Regions from separate parts of the Amycolatopsis sp. NPDC034160 genome, predicted to be linked through region 1. Evidence: riboswitches for the same ligand, from Rfam matches in the RefSeq annotation. Region 1 holds a riboswitch; each other region holds the start of a gene.
The links. Region 1 has a riboswitch for S-adenosylmethionine ahead of ACZ54P_RS18425 (aminotransferase class V-fold PLP-dependent enzyme). Riboswitches for the same ligand answer to the same signal wherever they lie in the genome.

Region 1 (7,634 bases):
CTCTGTACTCACTCCCCCATTCTCCACGGAGCGTGCTCAGGTCTGTCCGGCGGCCGCCTTCGGCCTGCTCAGCAGCGCCGCGAACGCCCCGGCGAGCACGACCAGCGACGACAGCAGCAGCGCGAGCTGTCCTTGGGCGAGGACGACCGCGCAGAGCACGAACGCCGCGGCCACGACCAGCATCAGCACGCTGCGGTCCAGCCAGGCGAGCGAGACCAGCCCGAGTGACAGCAGGACCGCGCTCCGCGCGTCGCCGTCCATGTCGAATTCCCAGTAGCCGACCAGATCCGCCAGCACGATGCCGGCCAGTCCGCCGACGGCGAGCGCGAGCACCTTCCACCACCGCGGGCCGTTCCCCGCCCGCCTGGCCTTGATCGCGTAGAAGAGCACGGTGCCGAGGTAGGCCGCGAGCACGGCGAACAGCCAGCCGTCGTTCCGGCCGACGCCGGAGAACGACGCGTTCAACGCGACCACGTTTTCGCGGCTCATCTCCACGCCATACAGGTGTTGGGTCAGGAACTGCTGGTCGTTTCCGGCGGGCGCGTAGGCGAACCAGCCCTCCGACCACGGCGGGCCGAACGACAGCGCCACCACGATCAGCTGGGCGAACCCCAGCAGCGCCAACGGAAACCAGTAACGCGGTCGCTCGTTCCCCATGCGGACAGAGGGTAGTGGGTCAGGCGCAGAACGGGGGAAGCTCCCGCGGGTCGTTCTCCGGCACCCAGCGGCCCTCCGGCTTCTCGTACTGCCAGCGGGCGCCGCGGGCGACGATCTGACGCAGCGCCAGCACGAGCCGGTCCACGTGCTCGGCGGTGCTGCCGAGGCCGAGGCTGACGCGGAGGGCCTGCTGGCCGGCCGAACCGGCGGCGGAGATCAGCCGCTTCGTCGCGATATGCGCGCAGAACGCGCCGTCCCGCACACCGATGCCGTACTCCGCGGACAGGACCGCGGCGAGCCAACCTGGCTCGAAGCCGTCGACGACGAAGCTCAGCGTGCCGACCCGGTCGACCGGCGCGTCGAACAACCGCAGCTCGGCGAAGCCGGGGACACCGGCGAGACCGCGCCGCAGCCGAGCCAGCAGTTCGTCCTCGTGGGCGACGACCGCTTCCCAGTTCCCGGCCAGCGTCTCGCAGGCGACACCGAGGGCGTAGACGCCGACGGTGTTGGGGGAACCGGCTTCGTGCCGCTCGGCGCCGGCGTTCCAGACGACACCGAGGTCGTCGGAATCGCGGGTGACGAGCTTCGTCGCACCGCCTCCGGCGAGGTACGGCTGGGCGGCGCGCAGCCAATCGGCGCGCCCGATCAGCGCACCGGCACCGAACGGCGCGTACAGCTTGTGCCCCGACAGCGCGATGTAGTCGACGTCCAGCTCGCGCACGGAGATCCGGCGGTGCGGCGCGAGCTGCGCGGCGTCGAGGGCGATCCGAGCGCCGTGCCGTCGTGCGACGGCGGCGATCTCCTTGACCGGCAACAGTTCCCCGGTCACATTGGACGCGCCGGTGACGACGACCAGTCGCGGGCCCTGCGGGCAGTCCGCGAGTGCTTCGTCCACAGCGGACACCGCGGCGAGGCGGGTGCGTGGCGTCTTGATCCGGCGGACGTTCGGCCCCTTCCATGGCAGCAGCGCGGCGTGGTGGTCGGTGTCGAAAACGACGACTGACGTGTGCTTCGGCAGGCTGCGGGCGAGCAGGTTGAAGGAATCGGTGGTGTTGCGGGTGAACACGACGGTGTCGGTCGATCGGGCGTCGACGAACTTCCGCAGGATTCCGCGCGTGCGCTCGTAGAGTTTGGTGGAGACCTGCGAGGCGAACCCGGCGCCGCGGTGCACGCTGGCGTACCAGGGCAGGAACTCGTCGACCGCGTCGCGCACCTTGTCCAGGCAAGGGGCGCTCGCCGCGTGGTCGAGGTTGGCGTAGCCGATGTCGCCGCCGGTGACCAGCGGGACCCGCAGTTCGGCGCAGGCGACGGCCGGGATTTCGTGCGGGGCAACGGTTTCCGCGACAGTGGCGGGGGTGCTGGTGCGTTCGAGAGCGAGGGTCATCGTCATCCTCCGGGCCAGGGGACCCGACGAGGATCCCGCGCTTGCCCGTCGCACCGCGCGACGAGCCAGGTCCTCACCCGGGGCACCCCACCGCGGAAGGAGGGTTGCCGGTCAGCTAGCCGGGGCTTGACGCTGACACTCGTGACCTACGGACGAAGTTAGCGGATGCCCCGGCGATCGAGCCACCCCTTGCCCGCATGTTGAGACGCCGCTCACGTACTCCGCAAGCGAGAAGAACCCCTGCGGGAGGTCAGACGCGGAACCGGCCGGGCAGGGAAACGACGGAGCGGGAGGCGACCTCGGTGGCGGTACCCGAGTACTGATCTGCGCCCGCCGTGAACTGCCAGCCGCCGAAGGTCTTGCCGTCGATCGCTTCGCCGTACGCCTCGGCGACCTTGGTCGAGACCTCGTCGTAGGACAGCCCGTTCCAGTTGCCCGCGCCGACGCCGAAGTCGCGGGAGTCGCCGCCCTTGGCGGCCGTGGGCAGCGTCCACAGGGTGAAGTGCACGTGCGCACCGGTGCTGCTGCCGCCGCAGGGCAGCGCGTTCCCGGTCCGGCCGAGGGTGTCACCGGGGACGACCCGCTGGCCATCGGTGACCGAAATGCCCTCGAGGTGGTAGTACCCGGTCCGCCAGCCGCCGTCGTGGTCGACGGTCACCCAGTCACCGCCGTCGCAGTGCTGGATCCGGACGGTGCCCGCCAGCGGAACGCGGACGGTCTCGTCTCCCGGGCTGAAGTCGATGGCGTTCTTCACGCCGGAGGTGCCGTTGTCCGAGTGGATCCCCGCCGAGTAGACCGACTGGCCGGTGTCGAACGGCAAGCCGAACGCCGGGAACGCCCCCGCGGCCGACGCGGGTGCCGACAGGACCACCCCTACGAGAACGGTTGCGCCCCCCAGACCGGCGAACTGCGCACGAAGTTTCGTCACCTTGCGTACTCCCTAACCCGTGACATTCACCCATTCGACGGAATGGATTGCCGGGAAAATAATCTAAAAGGAGTACAAAAAGGAATAACCTGTGACGAATTTTCTGAGATCCACCGACGAACGGCTGGTACGGGTTCGTGACCTACTGGCCGGATTCGCCCTTCCACCTGGCGAGGCGACCGGCCCGGTCGACGGCACGAAGCCGTCGTTCGGCACCGTCACGTGCTTCAGAGGTGGTCACTACGAGTAACTGATCCCGTTCCTGGAGCCGGGTGTTCTTGTTGGGCGTGAACCCGGTGCCGTCGCGGACGAGCAGGCTGATCGTCGCCCCCACCGGAAGCCGCAGTTCCGCCAGGTAGACGCCGTGCATCTTGGACCCGGGATGGATACGGACCTGCAGCAGCTCGGCGCCCATCTCGTCGAGCGGGGCGGAGTCGACGTCGATCTCGTGTGCTTCGGAGTGCTGTGCCAGCCCGAGCGCCTTGGCGAGCGGGGTCAAGGTCGCGCCTTGGAGCAGGGTCAGCACGATGACCAGCACGAACACCGCGTCGACGAGTTCCTGCGCGCCAGGCACCCCGGACGACAGCGGGATCAGCGCGAGCACGATCGGGACCGCCCCGCGCAAGCCTGCCCAGGACAGGAACACCTGTTCTCGCCATGGGATCTTGAACGGCAGCGCCGACAGCACCACCGACAGCGGACGAGCCAGCAACAACACGACCGCGCCCGCCACCAGCCCCTGGACCAGGCTCTCCAGGATCCTGCTCGGCGAGGCGAACAGGCCCAGCAGCACGAACAGCCCGATCTGCGCGAGCCAGCCGAGCCCTTCGGCGAAGGAAAGCGTGTCCGAGCGGTGCGGCAGCTTCGAATTCCCCAGCACCAGTGCCGCGACATAGGTGGCGAGCAGGCCCGACGCGTGGGCGAGCTGCCCGCTCGAATACGCCACGACGCACACCGCGACCGTGGCGAGCGGGTACAGACCGGTGGCCGGGAGCGCGGCCCGGCGCAGCGCCTGCGCGCCGCCCCAACCGAAAGCGAGGCCGATCACCAGTCCGGCGGCGAGTTCGTAGACCACCAGCAACGGCAGCGACCAGTCCACCGTCGCGCCCTCGGCCAGGACGACGACGGCGATGTAGGCCGGGGCGTCGTTGATCCCGGACTCGATTTCGAGCGCGCCGACGAGCCGCTTCCCGATCCCCGCCGATCTCAGTACCGAGAAGACCGCGGCGGCGTCGGTCGAGGCGAGCACCGCGCCCCACAGCAACGCCATCCGCCAATCGAGGCCGAGCAACCAGTGCAGCGCGGCGCCGGTGACCGCGATGCTCACCGCGACGGCCACTGTGGACAGTGCGATTCCGATGCCCAGTGAGGGTTTCACGGCCGACCACCGGGTGGTGAGGCCACCTTCGGACAGGATCATCACCAGCGCGGCGAGGCCGAGTGACTGGGTGAGCTCGGAGTTGTCGAACTGGATGCCGAACCCGGCTTCGCCGAGCAGGACGCCCATCCCCAGATAGAGCAGCAGCGAGGGAAGGCCGACCCGGATCGACACCCGGACGGCGATCACGGCGACGAGGAGGACGGCGCCGCCGGTACCCAGGATGAGCGGAAGCTGCTCCATGAGTCGCCTCCCGTCCGGCCGCCGTGAGGACTTCAGAATAGTGAGGCGGTGCTCGTCACTCCTTCGTGTACCGCTTGACGGCGCTTCGACCGGTCTGTGTTACACACTGTCCTTTAAGGACTCCGCAGGGCCACCAGGTCGACCCCGAGCGCCGCGAACGGCTCTTCCGCCGCGGGGAGGACCTTCACCGCACGGTTGCCCTCGCGGGTCAACCAGCCGGCACTCACTCCGTGAGACAGTAACGCCGCCGGCACCCGGCCCGCCAGATGCGCACGGCGCACCGTCCAATCCAGACAGTCGCGTAGCAGCGGGCGGCGGCTCTCGACGATCTCCACGCCGAGTTCGCCCAACACCTCACGGCCTCGTCCGGTCAGCGTCAGGCCGTCTGCCTCGCCGATCAGACCGGTGGCGAGCATTCCGTCCCGGATCGCGACGCCGACCTTCCCCGCGAGGTGGTCGTAGCAGGTCCGCGCGAACTCGAGGCGGCGCGCCCGGACCGACGAACGCAACCCCTTCACCGGACGGTGGGCGGCGTGCTGCGCCAAATGCTCGATCAGCTCCGCCACCCGGGGGTCGGCGATCCGGACGTAGCTGTGCCGCCCTTGCTTGACGCGCGCGACGAACCCGGCCTCGGCCAGCTTCGTCACGTGCTCGCTGGCCGTCGACGCGGCGACGCCGGCCGCGCGCGCCAGCTCGGTCACCGTCCAGGCGCGCCCGTCGAGCAGCGCGAGGCACATCGACGCGCGGCTCGGCTCGGCGAGCACGGCCGCGACCTCGGCCAAGGCGATCGTTTCCATCGGCTCACCGTAGAAGACCGACGCTTCGGTGAAGACCGAACCGTCAGCCAGCCAGGAACTTCGCCGCCAGCTGGACGGCGGGCTTGGAGTCGTTGGATCCTTCGAGCATGACCGCGAACGCGACGTCGCCGCGGTAGCCGACGAACCAGCCGTTGGCATCGGCGCCGGAGCCGAACTGCGCCGTCCCGGTCTTGCCGAAGACGGTCCCGCTGCTCTTCAACGACTTGGCGGTCCCCGTCGTGCAGACTTCGCGCATCATCGCCCGGATCTGGTTCAGCACCCCCGCCGACGGGGCCTGGTAACCGGTGTTGACCTTGGTCTCCAGCCCCTGCCACAGCTTCGGCACCACCGGCTTCCCCGCCGCGACGGTGGCGGCCATCAGCGCCGCGCCCAACGGGCTGACCTGCACCTTTCCCTGCCCGATGCCGGCTTCGACCTGTTCGTCACCGCTGCTCGACGGCTCCACCTTCCCGGTCTCGGTGGCCAGTCCCGGGATCTCGAAGTCGGCGTTGAGGCCGAACTGGTTCGCGGCCTTCGCGAGGCCGTCCGAGGGCAGCTGACCGGCGAGCCGCCCGAAAGTCGTGTTGCACGACGCGGCGAACGCCGTCTTCAACGAGACGGTCCCGAGATCGAACCCGTTGTCGTTCTTGAGCGTGCGGGTCCCGATCTGCTCACTGCCGGGGCAGGCCACCGGCGAGTCGGCGGAGACACCGCCTTGTTGCAATGCCGCTGTCGCCGTGGTGATCTTGAAAGCCGACCCCGGCGAGTACAGCCCGCTGAGCGCCTTCGGCTGGTTCCCGGCCGCGCTGTTCTGCGCGACCGCCAGGAGGTCGCCCGAGGTTTTCATCGCGACGATGATCGCCGGACCCTGGAAGCCGTCGACGGCTTTCTGCGCGGCGCTCTGGGACGCCACGCTCAGGGTCGAAACGAGCGGTTGGTCAGTCTCCTTGGCCTGCCCGAAGAGCGTCTCGACCGGCTTACCCGAGGCGTCGAGACGCGACACGGCGACGGTGGCCGGAGTCCCGGTGCCGCCGTCCTGCTCGGACGCGACCTTGGACAGCGCCCCCTGAAGGATCGGCGCGACGCCCGCCGCGCCACCCCCGACGAGGGCTTTGCCGTCCCGGTCGGCAACGACCGGTTTGGCCGAAACGGACGCGAGCGACAGCTGCTGACCGGCTTCCAGCTTCGGGTGGATCACCGACGGCGCCCAGCGGACCACCCACTTCCCGGCGTTGCGGACCAGCTCCAGCTTGCCTTCGTACTTCCAGACGCTGTTGCCCGCGAAGGTCCACGAAGCGTGGAAGGTGGCCGAAGTCGTGGTCGCTTCCCCCGGCGTCGTCGGAACCTCGCCGAGAACCGTCTTGACCGACGCCCCGCTGAGCGCGCCGCGGGTAGCCGACAGCGCGGCCGTGCCCGCCGCGGGGTCGTCGACCGGGGCACCGGTCAGGTCACCGGTATCGAACTGGCGCAGAAAACGGGCGGCGACCTGCGCCGGGCTCTCCTGCGCGCGGTCGGCGGAGCCCTCCGGGCCGCCGGTGGCGGCGGGCGCCTGATCCTCCTTGACCAGCAACACCACCGAGGCCACCACGATGGCGACGACCGCCAGCACGGCGCCGATCAGTATCCCTCGTTTTCGGGCAGGACTCATGGACTCGCTCTCCCCCAGTACGGCGCACCCCTCGCGCGCCTCGGGCCAGCCTGCCTATTTCCCCCGCGCAAGGCTGCCTTCGGACGGGAAAGCGACGTTTCCGAATCCGTTTCGTGACCTGAGTGAGCGAGACCTGTCCTGAGTGCCATGAAAGGTCCTTTCCTTGCGAAATTTGCAAGGAAAGGACCTTTCATGGCACTCGCGTGGGTCAGGCCTTGGCGACCGCCACGGTCACCTTGGTGCCTTCGCCGACCGTTCCGGCCGAGCCGTCGGCGACGGCGTCGTAAGCCACCGAAGTCGCCAAGGTCTCGGAAGCGATGAACTCCTCGTGCGTCTTCGCGGCCGTGACCACGTCTTCCGGCGCGTCGACGGTGAGCGAGATCCGGTCGGCGACGTCGAGACCCGCGTCCCGGCGGGCCTGCTGCACGACCCGGACCAGGTCACGGGCCAGCCCCTCGGCCGCCAGCTCGTCGGTGACCTCGGTGTCGATCAGCACCAGCCCCGCCCCGCCGGGCAGTTCCGCGGCCGCGCCGCCGCCCTTGGCGACCAGACGGCGCTCGTACTCGCCTTCGACGAGCTCGATGCCGGCCGCCACGACG
Region 2 (7,634 bases), on a different contig from region 1:
AGCCGTCTCATCGATCGGCTCGGCACCGTTCAGCGCGATCCGAAGCTTCGAGAGGTCATAGGCGTCGTCATCGTCGACACGCGCCATCCGCTTTCCCACGATCGCGTACGCGAAGTTCGGCGCGGCCGTGGTCGTCCCGTTGTACTTGCTGATCAGCTGAGGCCAGATCAACGGCCCCGACAGGAACTCGAGCGGCGTGATCTTGACCAGTTCGACGCCGAAGGTCATCGGAACGGTCAGGAACCCGACCATCCCCATGTCGTGGAAGGTGGGGAGCCAGGAAACCATCACATCGACGTCGAAATCGAACTCGGCGCGGTCGACCATCGCCTTGACGTTCGAGTAGAGGTTTCCGTAGGTGATCTGAACGGCTTTCGGGTCCGCCGTCGACCCACTGGTCAGCTGCAGGAGCGCGGTGTCGGATTCGGCCGTCGGAACGGGCTCGGCCAGCGGTTCGGCCTCAAGCAGCTCGGTGATCACCTGGAAGGCGATGCCATGCTCGGTGAGCACCGGCGCCAGCTGATCGAACGGCTCACCGAGCAGAACCAGACCGGATCCGATCATCCGCAGCACGCGAACGGTGTCCTCGGCCCATTCGGCCAGGTCAGTGCGCTGGGTGGGCTGGTGCAGCATCGTCACGCTGCCACCGGCGAGCCATACGGCCTGCACCGTCGGCGCGATCAACGATGGCGCCGCCGCCAGGACCGCGACCGCCTTGCCCGGCTCCAGCCCGCCGGCGACCAGGCCACCGGCCACCCGCTTGGCCTGCTCGTGAATTTCGGCCCAGGTACGCCGAACCGGCTCCTTGGGCTCACCCGTGACCATTCCCCGCTGCTGACCCCGCCCCGCCGCGGTGGCGACGAGCGTGTCCACGAACCGACTCATGCGCGTCACATTACTGTCCGCCCTGGAACGCCCGCTCGCCGTCGAGTGAACTCACTCGGCCGCTTCGGAGGTCTCGAGCCACTGGGCCTCGACCTCCTCCTTTTCCGTTTCGACGGCTTTCAGTTCGGTGTTGAGCTCGATGAGCTTCGTCGGATCGGTCGCCGCGGCGAGCAGTGCCGCGTGCAGCTTCCCTTCCTTGGCGTGCAACTGATCGAGCTTGCGCTCGAGGCGGGACAGCTCCTTCTGCGCCGCTCGCTGTTCCGCGGCACTCTTCTTGGGCTCGGACGCCTGCCCGCTGCCCGACTTCCTGTCGGCACTGGCCTTCGCCAGGCTCTTGACCCGCCGTTCGAGGTACTCCTCGATACCGCCCGGCAGATGGGTCACGTGCCCGTCGCCGAACAAGGCGACGATGGTGTCGCAGACACGTTCCACCAGGTACCGGTCGTGTGAAACGACGACGAGGCTGCCCGGCCACGAGTCGAGCAGGTCTTCCAGCTGCTGCAAAGTGTCGATATCCAGGTCGTTCGTCGGTTCGTCGAGCAGCAGCACGTTGGGTTCGGCCATCAGGAGCCGGCACAGCTGCAGCCGACGGCGTTCACCACCGGAAAGGTCTTCGACCGGGGTCCACTGCCTCGCCGCGGGGAAACCCAGCTTTTCGGCCAGCTGCGAAGCGGAAAGCTCCTGCTTGCCGAACACGACGCGTCCGGAGATCTCTTCGATCGCCTGCAGGACACGCAGGTCGCCCGGCAGGTCGTCGAGTTCCTGCCGAAGGTGCGCGAGGCTGACCGTCTTTCCCTCGATGCGGCGCCCCGTCTCGGGCTCCTTGTCGCCGCCGAGCAGCTTGAGCAACGTCGTCTTGCCCGACCCGTTGACGCCGACCAACCCGATCCGGTCGCCGGGCCCGATCCGCCACGTGACGTGGTCGAGCAGCGTGCGGTCGCCGGCGGTCAGGGTGGCGTCCTCGATTTCCAGGACGGTCTTCCCCAGCCGTCGCCGCGCGAACGTCTGCAGTTCGACCGAGTCACGCGGCTCCGGGACATCGGAGATCAGCGCCTCCGCCGCTTCGACTCGGTAACGCGGCTTCGAAGTCCTGGCCTGTGGGCCGCGCCGCAGCCACGCGAGTTCCTTGCGCGCCAGGTTCTGCCGCTTCTCCTCGGCTGTCGCCGCCAACCTCGCCCGCTCCGCCCGCGCGAAGATCCAGTCCGCGTAGCCACCTTCGTACTGTTCGACGCGACCGTTGGCGACCTCCCAGGTCACACTCGCGACCGTGTCGAGGAACCACCGGTCGTGGGTGACGACCACGACCGCGATCTTGCGGTTGAGCAGGTGATCCGCCAGCCAGCGCACACCTTCGACGTCCAAGTGGTTCGTCGGCTCGTCGAGCACCACGAGGTCCAGCTCGCCGGTGAGAGCCGCGGCCAGCGCGACTCGGCGCCGTTCACCGCCGGACAGGTTCGCCGTCGGGGTGTCGACACCGAGAGCGGTGATCCCCAAACCGTCCATAATGGACCTGACTCGCGCGTCGGCGGCCCATTCGTGCTCCGCGCCGTATCGCTCAAGCACGACGTCGCCGATGGTGCTGCCACCGGGAAGTTCGGTGCGCTGGGTAACGACAGCCATCCGCAGGCCACGGACATGACTCACCCGCCCCGCGTCCGGCTCACTGAGCCCCGCGAGGACTTCCAGCAATGTCGTCTTCCCGCCTCCGTTGAGGCCGACGACGCCGACGCGCTGTCCCTCCGCCACACCAAGCGAAACACCGTCGAGCAGCGGGCGCACCCCGTAGGACTTGCTCACCGACTCCAGGTTGACCAAGTTGGCCATGCCTCAGCCGATCCTTTCCAAAAAGCTTGCACCACAAGGAAATTGATAGACGTCCAGCCGGACATCCTCACGCGTGTACTCGAGGCGGCGCCGGTCGCGGCGCGTCATCCCCACCGACCAGCCGGGCGCCGGGAACCGGCCCGTGCGCGACCCGAACCGTCCGGCACACTCCCGCACCGGACAACTCCGCGGCGACCTCGACCGCCGACTGCGCGTCCTCGCAGAGGAACGCGCAGGTCGGCCCGGAGCCGGAGACGGTACCCGCGAGTGCCCCCGCGTTGACTCCCGCCCGCAAGGTGCGCCGCAGTCCAGGACGCAACGAGACGGCGGCCGCCTGCAGGTCGTTGCCCAGGAGAAGAGCCAGCTGCCGAGGGTCGCCCGACGCCAGCGCTTCGACCACCGGAGTATGGGAACCGATCCGCGGCGGGTCGCCCTCTTCGCGCAACCTGTCCAGTTCGCCGAACACACGCGGGGTCGAAAGACCACGCTGGTCGAACGCCAATACCCAGTGGAAGGTGTGCCGCGACAGGACCGGCACCAGTTGCTCACCTCGACCTGTCCCCAGCGCGGTCCCACCGTAGAGCGCGAAGGGGACGTCGCTGCCGAGCTTGGCTGCGATACCAGCCAGTTCGTCGCGGGAGATGTCGAGTTTCCAAAGCGACGCGAGTCCGACCAGGGTCGCGGCCGCGTCAGCGCTGCCCCCGGCCATCCCGCCGGCGACCGGGATGCCTTTGCGAAGCACCACGCGAACCTTGGATTCGCCTTCCGTCTTGCCCACATGAGCCGCCAACGCTTGCGCGGCCTTCCATGCCAGGTTGTTGGCCCCGGTCGGCACGGAACCTTCCCCCTCGCCATAGACCTCGACACCCGGGTCTTCGGTGACCGCCACGGTCACCTCGTCGGTCAGGGAAAGCGCCTGGAACACGGTCACCAGCTCGTGGTAGCCGTCCGGACGTACGTCACCGACCGACAGGTGCAGGTTGACCTTGGCGGGAACCCTGACGGTGACTGGAGGCGGTACGACGGCGAGCACGAGCCAAGCCTACGTGGCCGCCCCACTTGTGCTGCCACCAGGAGAAAGAGAACAGGACGAGTCAGACATGAACTCGCCGCCCTGGACGGATTCCGTCCAGGGCGGCGAGTTCGGGAAGAAATCAGGCGGCGACGCCCTGCGGTCCGCGAACCGGGTGGGTCACGTGGCCGCCGCGTTCGGCGATCCAGGCGAGCGCGGCGTCCGCGTGCTCACCGCGCACGCCGAGGCGGAACCGGCCGACCGGCGTGTCGCCGATGCGGGTCAGACCGCCCCCGATGGTGGCGAGTTCGACGTCGAAGCGACCGGCGGCCTCGGGCAACAGGGCGCCGACCGACGCGAAGCCGACGAGCACGACGTCCACCGCGCGGTCGTACTTCGAGGCCTGAGCCCGGCTGGTTTCGATCGAGGGAAGCAGCGCCTGCGCGGTCCGGCTGTTCGGGTCGGAGACCAAGTCGAGCACGGTCCCACGCTCGATGATCGCACCGGCTTCGAGCACCGCCACGTCATCGCAGACACGGCGAACCACGCCGGCGTCAGGTGTGGTGAGCAGCACGGTCACGCCGAGCTCGGCGCGCGCACGGTCGAGCACGGTCAACACCGCGCCGGACTCCTCCGGCCGCACACCCGCGGTCGGGTCGTCGGCCAGAAGCACGGACGGCCCGGCGGCCAAGGCCTTGGCGATCGCCACCCGGCGCAGCTGCCCCTCGGACAGTTCACTCGGCCGCTGACCTGCTCGCGGCGTGAGTCCGACCAGGTCGAGCAGGTTGCCCACCCGGTTTCGGCGCTGCGGTCCATCGAGGCCGAGCTGCTCGAGCGGCGAGGCGATGTTGCCGGCAATGGTGCGCTCCGCGAGCAACTCCGACTTGGTGCTCACGACACCGACCTGGCGGCGAATCTCGCGCAGGCGGCGTCCGTCCAGAGTGCCGGTGTTGAGACCGTCGAGCCGGACGACGCCCCGGTCAGGACGCTCCTGCAGCCCGATGCAACGAGCGAGGGTCGACTTGCCGGAGCCGGCCGGACCGACGACTCCGAACAACGAGCCGGCTTGGATGTCCACGCTGACGTCGCGCAGGGCGACGACGGGATTTCCGTTGAGGGGGAAAGACTTGGACAAGTTTTCGACAGTGATCACGAAAGGCTCCATGCGCATGGGGCGCCGCTTCTTTCGAGCGCGCCAACCGTCACCGATTGACCGTCCAGACCGGACGGATTTCAGAGGTAAGGGAAAGACTCAGGCAGTAACGGTGGAGCGTCGACACGCACTTACCGTGCGGCGACCTTCATCGACGACACGTCGCCTGGTCAGCAGGAGCGGGTGGGTGACCCTGTTCATTAGGCACAGCCTCCATCGGTCCTGGCGGTAGCACCTGCCCTGTGGAGGGTGGTTGCTGCGACTTCGGCGAGCCAGGTCTCTCAGTCGCTCGGGATGGCCCACTGAGTAAAACCGATCCCACTGGATGAAAGCAAGCGCGTAGGCGCAGATCACACGTCTGGTCGCGTCCATACTACAGGATTGACTGTCCATACTATGAGACAGCGGCAGCGATTCCAGATCTACGTCAAGGTCTCTGCCTGCTAAGACAGGCTAGGGCAGCGCAGATCGAGAAGAAGGTTTATGCCGTCGTGCCGACCTCGGCTGGCATCTGGGCGGCGCCCGTCATGACCACCCGCTGGTCACTCGGCCGCAGCGGCGATCCGAGCGAATTGATGAACATCCAACTGCTCGCCACGGGCTTTGGGGTCGACACCCGCCTTCTCGAGCAACTCCCCCGCGCGTTCGGCGGAACCGGCCCATGACGCCAACGCCGCGCGCAAAGTCTTTCGCCGCTGCGAGAAGGCGGCGTCGACGACCGCGAACAGCCGCTGCCTGTCCACGGACCACACCAAGTCGCCACGTTCGAAGGCGACCAATGCGGAATCCACATTCGGCACCGGCCAGAACACCGACCGGGGCACCGCGGCGACTTTGCGCGCCTTCCCGTACCACGCCAGCTTGACACTGGGCACGCCGTAAGTCCGGCTTCCCGGCCCGGCGGCCATCCGGTCCGCGACCTCGGTCTGGACCATCACGAGACCACTGGTCAGCGACGGCAGCTCGGCGAGTAGGTGAAGAACGACGGGAACGGCGACGTTGTACGGGAGATTCGCGACAAGCGCCGTGGGCCGTTCAGGCAGGTCCTCCGCTTTGATCCGCAGAGCGTCCGCCCCGACGACCGTCAGTCTTTCGGCCCCACCTCGCCCGGCCACCGTGTCCGGCAACCGCCCGGCCAGGACGGGATCGATCTCGACCGCGACGACCTTGGCGCCGGTCGCGAGCAGACCGAGCGTCAACGAGCCGAGCCCCGGTCCGACTTCCAGCACGACGTCGTCTTCGCCGACTCCCGAAAGGTCGACGATACGGCGCACGGTGTTCGGATCGTGCACGAAATTCTGGCCGAGCTTCTTGGTCGGACGTACGTCCAGCTCGGCCGCCAACGCCCTGATCTCCGCAGGCCCGAGCAGTTCAGTCACCTGACGATCGTAGCCAGCCCCGGCGGGCCGCGATTGGCCGGTGGACGACGTCGCACTCGAAGGCGAGAAAGTCTGGCCGGGGCGCATCAACGGCGTCCGGCTCCGCTCCCCCTCAACTCGCCCGCATCATCCTTGGGCGTCTTCCACGCGACCTAAGTCATTCGTCGGAGTGATGGGCGCAAGTTCGGCCCGCCGGAGCGTGATCAACATCTACCCGATCGATACCGTGCACTAGTTCGAATTTGGCTCGACAATCGAGGGATGACCAGCACAAACACTTCCAAGACCTTCCCGCTGAATCTGCCGGAAGGTGACCCCGAGCTGCTTCTCCACGAGTTGCAGACACGACTGCGCGAAGGGCGACGCCTTTTCGCCGAAGTCGGCCAGATCCTGGCCGAGATCGAATCCCGCGGTGTCCGAGACCTCTACGGGTACAACTCGATCGCCGTCTTCTACGAGCATGTGGCCCGGGTTTCCCGAGCCGAGGCGAACAAGGTGACCGGTCGAGCGCTGGCCCTCAACTCGAGACGGACGCGCGACGGGACCACGACTCCACCCGTCGCGCCGATGACCGGAGCCGCAGCCGCCACCGGCGTACTGGCCGATGCCGGCATCGACCGAATTGTCACGGTGATGAAGAGGTTGCCAGAGCACGTCGCCGCGAGTGCCCGGCTCGACGCCGAAAAAGTCCTGGTCGACCTCGCCAGCGTCGTAAGACCACGCGACGTCACGATTGCCGGAACGGACCTGCTCACGCGCCTCGATCCTGACGGCAACGACACCCACGACCCGACCCCGAGAACTCCGCGAAGCGAGTTCTGGTTGCGTCAGAAACGCACCGGTCGCTGGGACATGCGGGGCAACCTCGACGCAGAGACGGGCGCTCGCCTGAACGCGCTTCTCGTGCCGTTGGCGAAACCGGCCCCGGACGGGCAAGCCGACAGCCGTACGCCGGCGGAAAGACGCGGCGACGCTTTCGCAGAGATCGTCGATCTCGCGGAGAGCGGCCCGGAGGTCCCTTTGCCTCGGCATGAATCAGAGCGGATCACCGAGCAGCCTGAGACCGCGGAGCCGGGTGAGAAACCAGCGAACAGCTCCGCTACCGCCCAGCCACCGGAACAGGGCCACCAAAGTGCGCACAGCGACAGCGACAGCGTGCGGTCGGACAAGGCTCGCGACGTGACCCACATACGCCCACCGCGCTGGTGGTTCCGGCTGTCGAGACCAAGACCTGGCGCCGAATCCCCATCGCTGACGCTTGACCGATCGGTTGGGCAAATCCCCGACGAAAACGCTACGCACTCTCAACGGCGAAAAACGGCCTGAAGGCCACCCTGCGGGAGGAATCCACACGATGGCCTTCAGGAAAGGAGAGTGATCT
Region 3 (7,634 bases), on a different contig from region 1:
GACCCGGTCTTCGGACAGATAGTCCATACCGAGCAGCACGCCGCGCTTGTTCTGGCACAGCTCCATGATCGTGCCGATGAACTCCGACGGCGCCAGGATGCTCACCTTGCTGACCGGTTCGAGCACCTTGTCGATCTTGTTCCCGGTCGGCCAGTCCGAAGGGTTGGTGACGTGGATTTCCTTGCCGTCGTCGAGCACGACGTCGTAGACCACGTTCGGCGCGGTGGAGATCAGGTCGAGGCCGAACTCGCGTTCCAGGCGGTCGCGGGTGATCTCCAGGTGCAGCAGGCCGAGAAAACCGCAGCGGAAGCCGAAGCCGAGCGCCACCGACGTCTCGGGCTCGTAGTCGAGCGCGGCGTCGTTGAGCTGGAGCTTGTCCAAGGCCTCGCGCAGGTCCGGGTAGTCCGAACCGTCCACCGGGTACAGGCCGGAGTAGACCATCGGCTTCGGCTCCCGGTAGCCGGCGAGCGGTTCCTTCGCGCCGTTGCGCTCGGAGGTGACGGTGTCACCGACCTTCGACTGCCGGACGTCCTTCACCCCGGTGATGAGGTAGCCCACCTCACCGACGCCGAGGCCCTTGCTGGCCTTGGGCTCCGGCGAGATGATTCCGACCTCGAGGAGTTCGTGAGTGGCGCCGGTCGACATCATCTTGATCCGCTCACGCGGTGTGATCTTGCCGTCGACGACCCTGATGTAGGTGACGACGCCCCGGTAGGTGTCGTACACCGAGTCGAAGATCATCGCCCGTGCCGGAGCGTCGGCGTCGCCCGTCGGTGCGGGCACCTGCTTCACCACCGCGTCGAGCAGTTCGCCGACTCCGACACCGGTCTTGGCCGACACACGCAGCACGTCCGAGGGCTCGCAGCCGATGATGTGCGCGAGCTCGGCGGCGTACTTGTCCGGATCCGCCGACGGCAGGTCGATCTTGTTGAGCACCGGGATGATCTGGAGGTTGTTCTCCAGCGCGAGGTACAGGTTGGCGAGCGTCTGCGCCTCGATCCCTTGCGCGGCGTCGACCAGCAGGACGGCCCCTTCGCACGCCTCGAGCGCGCGGGAGACTTCATAGGTGAAGTCGACGTGTCCCGGCGTGTCGATCATGTGCAGGACGTGGTCCTGCCCGTCGACCTGCCAGGGCAGCCGCACGTTCTGCGCCTTGATCGTGATCCCGCGTTCGCGCTCGATGTCCATCCGGTCGAGGTACTGCGCGCGCATCGCCCGCTCCTCGACCACGCCGGTGAGCTGCAGCATCCGGTCGGCCAGGGTCGACTTGCCGTGGTCGATGTGCGCGATGATGCAGAAGTTCCGGATGAGCTCCGGTGGCGTGAAGGTGGTGTCGGCGAACGTCGTCAACGGGTTTCCTCGCGAAGGTCGGGGTGTGCCACCTCTATGCTCCCATGCCGCTCCGGGTGCGAGTGGGGGTCATCCCCGATGCGAGCCGTGGTGAGCTGTGGTGCCCTCGAAGTATGAGTACTTCACTGGCCCAAATGCTCGACCGCACCTTCGGCCGTCCCAGGGGACTGCTCGGCCGGTTCGGCGGCCTGGCGATGGAGCGCGGCAACGCCGCCACCGAACTTCGTGTCGTCGACCTGGCGTCGATCCAGGCCGGCGAAACCGTCCTGGTCGTGGGCCCCGGCCCGGGCGTCGGCCTGCAGGCCGCGGCTGAACGCGCCGCCCGCGCCATCGGCGTCGACCCGTCGTCGGAGATGATCGCCCACTCCCGCCGCCGGTGCGGTGACAAGGTGGAACTGCGCAGCGGTACCGCGGACTGCACGGGTGAGCCGGACGAGAACGTCGACGTGGTCCTGAGCGTCAACAACGTGCAACTGTGGGAGGACAGGTCGGCCGGGTTCACCGAACTGTTCCGCGTGCTCCGGCCCGGCGGCAGGCTGCTGCTGTCGTCGCACGAGAAGTGGCTGCCGGTGTCACGGCACGAACTGGCCGACGAAGCGGCCGCTGCCGGCTTCACCGACCTGCAGACCTGGACCTGGGACCCGCCGGGGCTCGGCGCGTCCCTGGCCGCTCAACTCCGCGCGGTGAAACCCTCGACCTGACGCGGATCGGTGCGCAAGGGGTGCTCACGCGGCACCTCGACCAGCACGATCCTGGTGCCGTCCGGATCGGCGATCCACGCCTCGTCCAGGCCCCACGGTTCACGCCGTGCTTCGCGGACCGGCTCCAGCCCCTTCGAGGCGAGCTCCTCCAGCGCCGCCGTCAGGTCCCGGACCTGAAGCCACAAGGCGACGTCCGGGGTCGGACCGGTCTTCCCGGTCCCCACGATCTCGATCGACCCGTTCCCGGCGAAGAACACCGTTCCGCCGGGGAACTCCTTGTCGATGGCCAGGCCCAGGGTGTCCCGATAGAACGCCGTCGACACATCGAGGTCCTTCGGGTGGATCAGCACCCTGCTGCTCAGCACGTCCATGGCTCAATCCCTACCGGATGCGTTCAGGCCATCGCAATCGCGGTGATACCCGCCAGCACCACCACCGACCCGGCCAGCCTGCGTACGGCGTTCGCCTCCCGCAGCACCAGCCAGGCAGCCAAGCCGCCAAGGACGATGCTCAGTTCCCTCGCCGGTGCGACGAGGCTCACGGGAGCGATCTGAAGGGCGTAGAGGACCAGCAGATAGGCGACGGGCGAGAGCGCGCCGACGAGAAGGACCTCACGCTTGTGCTCGCGCCAGAGCCACGAGACCTCTTCACGGTCCTTCAGTGCGTACGGCGTCATCAGCAGGCTCTGCACGATCGCGCCGGTTCCGAAGTAGACGATCGGCGGGACACCGAGACCGGCGACCGAATGCGCGTCCCACAGCGTGTATGCGGCGATCGTGAGCCCGGTCAACAGCCCGTACACCACTCCCTTGCGGCGAGCGGCGCGATCCGTGGCATCGGCCTGCGCCGGGGACCGCCCGGTCCCGATGACCAGCACCCCGGCGACCACCAGGAACGCCCCCACCAGACCGAGTGGACCCGGCCGCTCGCCGAGCAGCACGACGGCCGCGAGTACGGAGATCAGCGGCCCGGTACCGCGGGCGAGTGGATACACGACGGACAGGTCGCCGACGGCGTAACCCCGTTGGAGGACGACTCCGTAGGTGACGTGCAACACGGCGGTGACCGCCGAGGCGAGCAACCACGTCCACTGTGGACGCTGCGGCTCCACGACCAGTGAGATCAGCATGACAGGGACGAGCAGAACCGCGGAAAGGCTGTAGTAGGCCCACACGAACCGGGCTCCACCACTGCGGATCCTCTTGGCGGCCAGGTTCCAGCCGGCGTGGATGACGGCGGCGGCGAGGACAAGGGACAGGGCGGTGGCGTTCACTGGGGACCTTCCACGTTTTCCGCGCATGCGGAAAACCCGGTCCTCCAGGCTTTTGTCCCGTCAGATGAACGGCGGCGCTTCCGGCCCCGCCGATGGTGCCGCTCGGACCAGCCCCACCCGCCCTGATTGTGTGCCTCACGGAACGGGCAGGCGGCGGAACCCTAGGCACTACGATCTTCACCGTACCGCAAGCACACGTCCGGAGGCGGCGGCGATCCGCCCCGGGACGGCTGTTAAACTTGCCCTTCATCGCCGTGTGGCATTCCGTCATGGAGGAAACCCGCGCCGCTTTCGCGAGCGCGCAGGGCCGGTCACAGCGCGGCGGTGAAACCACCGAGAGATCAAGAGGAGCGCCCCCGTGGCCAACATCAAGTCGCAGATCAAGCGCATCACCACCAACGAGAAGGCGCGTCAGCGCAACCAGGCGATCCGGTCCTCGGTGAAGACCGCGATCCGCAAGTTCCGCGAGGCCGCCGACTCCGGTGACAAGGCCAAGGCCCTGGAGCTGCAGAAGGACGCGGCCAAGAAGCTGGACAAGGCCGTCACCAAGGGCGTTCTCCACGCCAACCAGGCCGCCAACAAGAAGTCCGCGCTCGCGAAGCGCGCGAACTCTCTCTGATCGGCTTTTCGAAGGGCCCCGGCGACGCGAGTCACCGGGGCCCTTCTTCATGTTCAGCGGCTGGTGCCGTGAGCGTCGACGACCTCCAGCACAGCGCGTTCCAGCGCGTACTCCGGGTCGGCAGCGACCCCTTTGACCTCGGCGTTGAGCCGGGCGACGATCCGCATCGCGGTGGCGAGACCGTCCTGTCCCCAGCCGCGAGCCTGTCCTTGGGCCTTGCGCACCTTCCACGGCGGCATCCCCAGCTCGCCAGCCATCTGGTTCGGGTTCCCACGTCCCGCGCCGGACACCCGGGCGATCGTCCGGACCGCGTCGGCGAGGGCGTCCGCGACCAGTACGTGCGGGACGCCGAGCTGCATCGCCCAGCGCAGTGACTCCAGCGCCGCCGCCTTGTCGCCGGCGACGGCCTTCTCGGCGACGGCGAACCCGTTCACATCCGCGCGACCTCGGTGGTAGCGGCGGACCGCCTGCTCGTCGACCACTCCCCCGGAGTCCGCGACGAGCTGTGTCGCGGCCGACGACAACTCGCGCAGATCCGAGCCGACCGCGTCGATCAGCGCGAGCACGGCCGCGCCGTCGATCTTTCCGCCCACCCGCCGGACTTCGTTGCGGACAAAGGACTCTCGCTCAGCGGGCTTGGTCAGTTTCGAGCACTCGACGACCTCCGCGCCTGCCTTCTTCAAGGCCGTCGGAAGCGCCTTGGCGGCCTTGCTCCGGCCGCCTCCGCTGTGCACGACGACGAGCACGATGCCGTCGGCGGGCGCCTTGAGGTAGGCCATCACCCCGTCGGCGAGCTCTTGGGAAATGTCGTGCGCGGATTCGAGGACGATGACCCGGGCCTCGGCGAACAGTGAGGGGCTGACCATCTCCGCGAGTGCCGGGACTGTGAGGTCCGACACCCGGATCCGGCTGAGGTCCGCCGTCGGGTCGACCGCTTTGGCCGCGTCGGAAGCGCCACGGATCGCGCGTTCGATCAGCAGCTCTTCCTCACCGAGGACCAGGACCAGCGGCGATGGGGCGGAAGCTTGCGTCGTCACGGTGACGATCCTGCCACTGCTCCTCTCGTGTGCTTTGTCCGGTGATGTGTTCCGGGCACGGTGGCCCCACGCGAGCCCCATGTCGTACGGTGTTAGCGAGGCGACGCGATCATGCGCGTGCCGACAAGTGAATACCGCTCATCCAGAGGGGCAGAGGGAACGGCCCGATGAAGCCCCGGCAACCGGCGTCAGCCTGTCATCCCGCGATCGTGGGATAGCTGACGAACACGGTGCCAATTCCGGCCCGCCTCGGCGGGGCAGATGAGGAAAGGACCTCGCGATGACCGCAACCCTCGGCACGACCTCCACCACCAAGACCCCGGATCTCGGACCGGCCGTCGAACTGGTGTCGAAGGAAGAGGGACACCGGCAGCCGCTCGCCCCCGAATTCGTTTCCGCCGAGGACTTCTCGCCGCTCGAGGTCGCCTACGACTTCGGCCGCGTGCGCCGCGAGGACATCGAAGCCGGGCCGAAGAACATCTGGCGCTACAAGAAGCTCCTTCCCGTTCCCTCGAACGTCGAAGAAATCCCCAACACCGAACCCGGCGCCACCCGGCTCGTCCAGGCCGACAGGCTCGCGAAAGCGCTGGGTGTCAAGAAGATCTGGGTCAAGGACGACACCGGCAACCCCACCCACTCGTTCAAGGACCGCGTGGTCGCCGTCGCGCTCGCGGCCGCGCGCGAGTTCGGTTTCGAGGTGCTCGCCTGTCCGTCGACCGGCAACCTGGCCAACGCGGTCGCCGCGGCGGCGGCCCGCGCCGGTTGGCGGTCGGTCGTGCTGATCCCGAAGACCCTCGAACGCGCCAAGATCCTCACCACCGCCGTGTACGACGGCGACCTGATCGCGGTCGACGGCAACTACGACGACGTGAACCGGCTCGCCACCCAGCTCGCCGCGGAGCAGGAGAGCTGGGCGTTCGTGAACGTGAACGTCCGGCCCTACTACTCGGAGGGCTCCAAGACACTGGCCTTCGAGGTCGCCGAGCAGCTCGGCTGGCGCGTTCCCCCGCAAATCGTGGTGCCGATCGCCTCCGGTTCCCAGCTCACCAAGGTGGACAAGGGTTTCCGCGAGTTCGGACAGCTCGGCCTCGTCGAAGAAACGCCGTACAAGGTGTTCGGCGCGCAGGCCACCGGCTGCTCGCCCGTCTCGGCCGCGTTCCGCGCGGGCCACGACGTCGTCCAGCCGGTCAAGCCGGACACGATCGCCCGGTCGCTGGCGATCGGCAACCCGGCCGACGGCCCGTACGTCCTCGATGTGGTCAACCGCACCGGTGGAGCGATCGAAGACGTCACCGACGAAGAGGTCGTCGAAGGCATCCGGCTGCTCGCCCGTACCGAGGGCATCTTCACCGAGACCGCCGGCGGGGTCACCGTGGCGACGGCCAAGAAGCTCATCGAGACCGGCAAGCTCGACCCGGACACCGAAATCGTGCTGCTGATCACCGGTGACGGCCTCAAAACCCTCGACGCCATCGAGGACAAGGTCGGCCCGAAGGCCACCGTCAGCGCCTCGGCCGACGCGGTCCGCGAGGCACTCGGCATCTGAGTTTCCCGCGGCCCGCCTCAGGAACGAGGCGGGCCGCGGGGCTCACCCCGGCGTAGCAGGGCGAGGCCTCGCGCGTCGGTGACGACCGCGGTGTCGCCATCCGTGTCCGTCCTGGCGATCAAGGCGCCGACGGCGGCCAGATTGTCCAAAGTGGACTTGTTAGGATGACCGTAGGTGTTTCCGGCACCGACACTCACCAAGGCGACCCTCGGCGCGACGGCGTTGAGGAAATCCGGTGCCGTGTAACGGCTTCCGTGGTGGGGCACCTTCAAGATCTCGGCACGCAGATCGGTCCCCTCCGCCATCAGGTCGGTCTGTGCGGCGAGTTCGACGTCGCCGGTCAGCAGCAATCGGCCTGCCGGGGTCCCGGCGCGCAGGACGACCGAACCGTTGTTGATCACCGTTCCGTCCTGTTCGAGGACCGATCGCCGGGTGACATAACGTGGCCCCAATACCTCCAGTGACAGTCCCGGCCAGTCCATTCGTTGTCCGATTCCCAGTTCCAGCAGGGGAATCCCGCGGCGCGCGGTCTCGTCGGCGACCTGCTGCCACGCCCAAGCGGGCGCCCGTCCCGGACCCACGGCGACCGCGCCGACCGACCGGCCCTCGAAGAGGGATTCCAGACCGCCGATGTGGTCGGCGTGCAGATGGCTCAACACGATCAGCGGGAGACGGTCCACACCGAGCCTGCTCAGGCACTCGTCGACCGGTCCCGGTTCCGGGCCGGTGTCCACCAGGATCGCCCTCCCCGGCTCGGCCGTGGCGAGGACCACGGCGTCGCCCTGCCCGACGTCGCAGGCGACGGCACTCCATGACGCCGGTGGCCACGCCGGGGCGAGCACCCGCACCGGCACGAACACGAGGAGTCCGCCTGCCAAGGCGATCGCCACCAGGATCCGGGCATACCGCAGCCGGATGGCGACGAGCAGAACGACGAGCAGGCCTGCCGCCAAGAGCCCGCCCCACCAGCCACCCGGCCACTCCACGACCGCTCCCGGCGCACGGGCGCCGTGGCGGGCCACGGTGATGAGCCAACTCGCCTCGGGTTCGGTCAGGCGGACCAGCAGCCTTCCCGCCGAAGGCCACCAAGGCCCGATGACGGTGGCGA

Region 2: it holds a riboswitch for S-adenosylmethionine, as region 1 does, so the genes downstream of both, ACZ54P_RS17310 (methionine ABC transporter ATP-binding protein) here and ACZ54P_RS18425 (aminotransferase class V-fold PLP-dependent enzyme) in region 1, are expected to answer to the same signal.
Region 3: it holds a riboswitch for S-adenosylmethionine, as region 1 does, so the genes downstream of both, thrC (threonine synthase) here and ACZ54P_RS18425 (aminotransferase class V-fold PLP-dependent enzyme) in region 1, are expected to answer to the same signal.

What each region holds. Positions count from the first base shown of each region.
Region 1 covers NZ_JBVISU010000008.1:120,121-127,754, forward strand. Annotated here, with positions in the region: gene lspA (signal peptidase II) at 1-12, opposite strand, end outside; gene ACZ54P_RS18420 (hypothetical protein) at 37-657, opposite strand; gene ACZ54P_RS18425 (aminotransferase class V-fold PLP-dependent enzyme) at 677-2,041, opposite strand; SAM riboswitch class IV at 2,074-2,188, opposite strand; gene ACZ54P_RS18430 (M23 family metallopeptidase) at 2,292-2,969, opposite strand; gene ACZ54P_RS18435 (potassium/proton antiporter) at 3,112-4,590, opposite strand; gene ACZ54P_RS18440 (ArsR/SmtB family transcription factor) at 4,704-5,387, opposite strand; gene ACZ54P_RS18445 (penicillin-binding transpeptidase domain-containing protein) at 5,431-7,035, opposite strand; gene ileS (isoleucine--tRNA ligase) at 7,244-7,634, opposite strand, start outside.
Region 2 covers NZ_JBVISU010000007.1:192,450-200,083, forward strand. Annotated here, with positions in the region: gene ACZ54P_RS17295 (fatty acyl-AMP ligase) at 1-885, opposite strand, end outside; gene ACZ54P_RS17300 (ABC-F family ATP-binding cassette domain-containing protein) at 937-2,709, opposite strand; gene ACZ54P_RS17305 (4-(cytidine 5'-diphospho)-2-C-methyl-D-erythritol kinase) at 2,777-3,742, opposite strand; gene ACZ54P_RS17310 (methionine ABC transporter ATP-binding protein) at 3,864-4,874, opposite strand; SAM riboswitch class I at 5,085-5,175, opposite strand; gene rsmA (16S rRNA (adenine(1518)-N(6)/adenine(1519)-N(6))-dimethyltransferase RsmA) at 5,417-6,253, opposite strand; gene ACZ54P_RS17320 (DUF222 domain-containing protein) at 6,515-7,579, shown strand.
Region 3 covers NZ_JBVISU010000012.1:38,437-46,070, reverse strand. Annotated here, with positions in the region: gene lepA (translation elongation factor 4) at 1-1,350, opposite strand, end outside; gene ACZ54P_RS23370 (class I SAM-dependent methyltransferase) at 1,464-2,051, shown strand; gene ACZ54P_RS23365 (VOC family protein) at 2,021-2,422, opposite strand; gene ACZ54P_RS23360 (EamA family transporter) at 2,446-3,351, opposite strand; gene rpsT (30S ribosomal protein S20) at 3,683-3,943, shown strand; gene holA (DNA polymerase III subunit delta) at 3,997-4,980, opposite strand; SAM riboswitch class I at 5,116-5,248, shown strand; gene thrC (threonine synthase) at 5,261-6,526, shown strand; gene ACZ54P_RS23340 (ComEC/Rec2 family competence protein) at 6,544-7,634, opposite strand, start outside.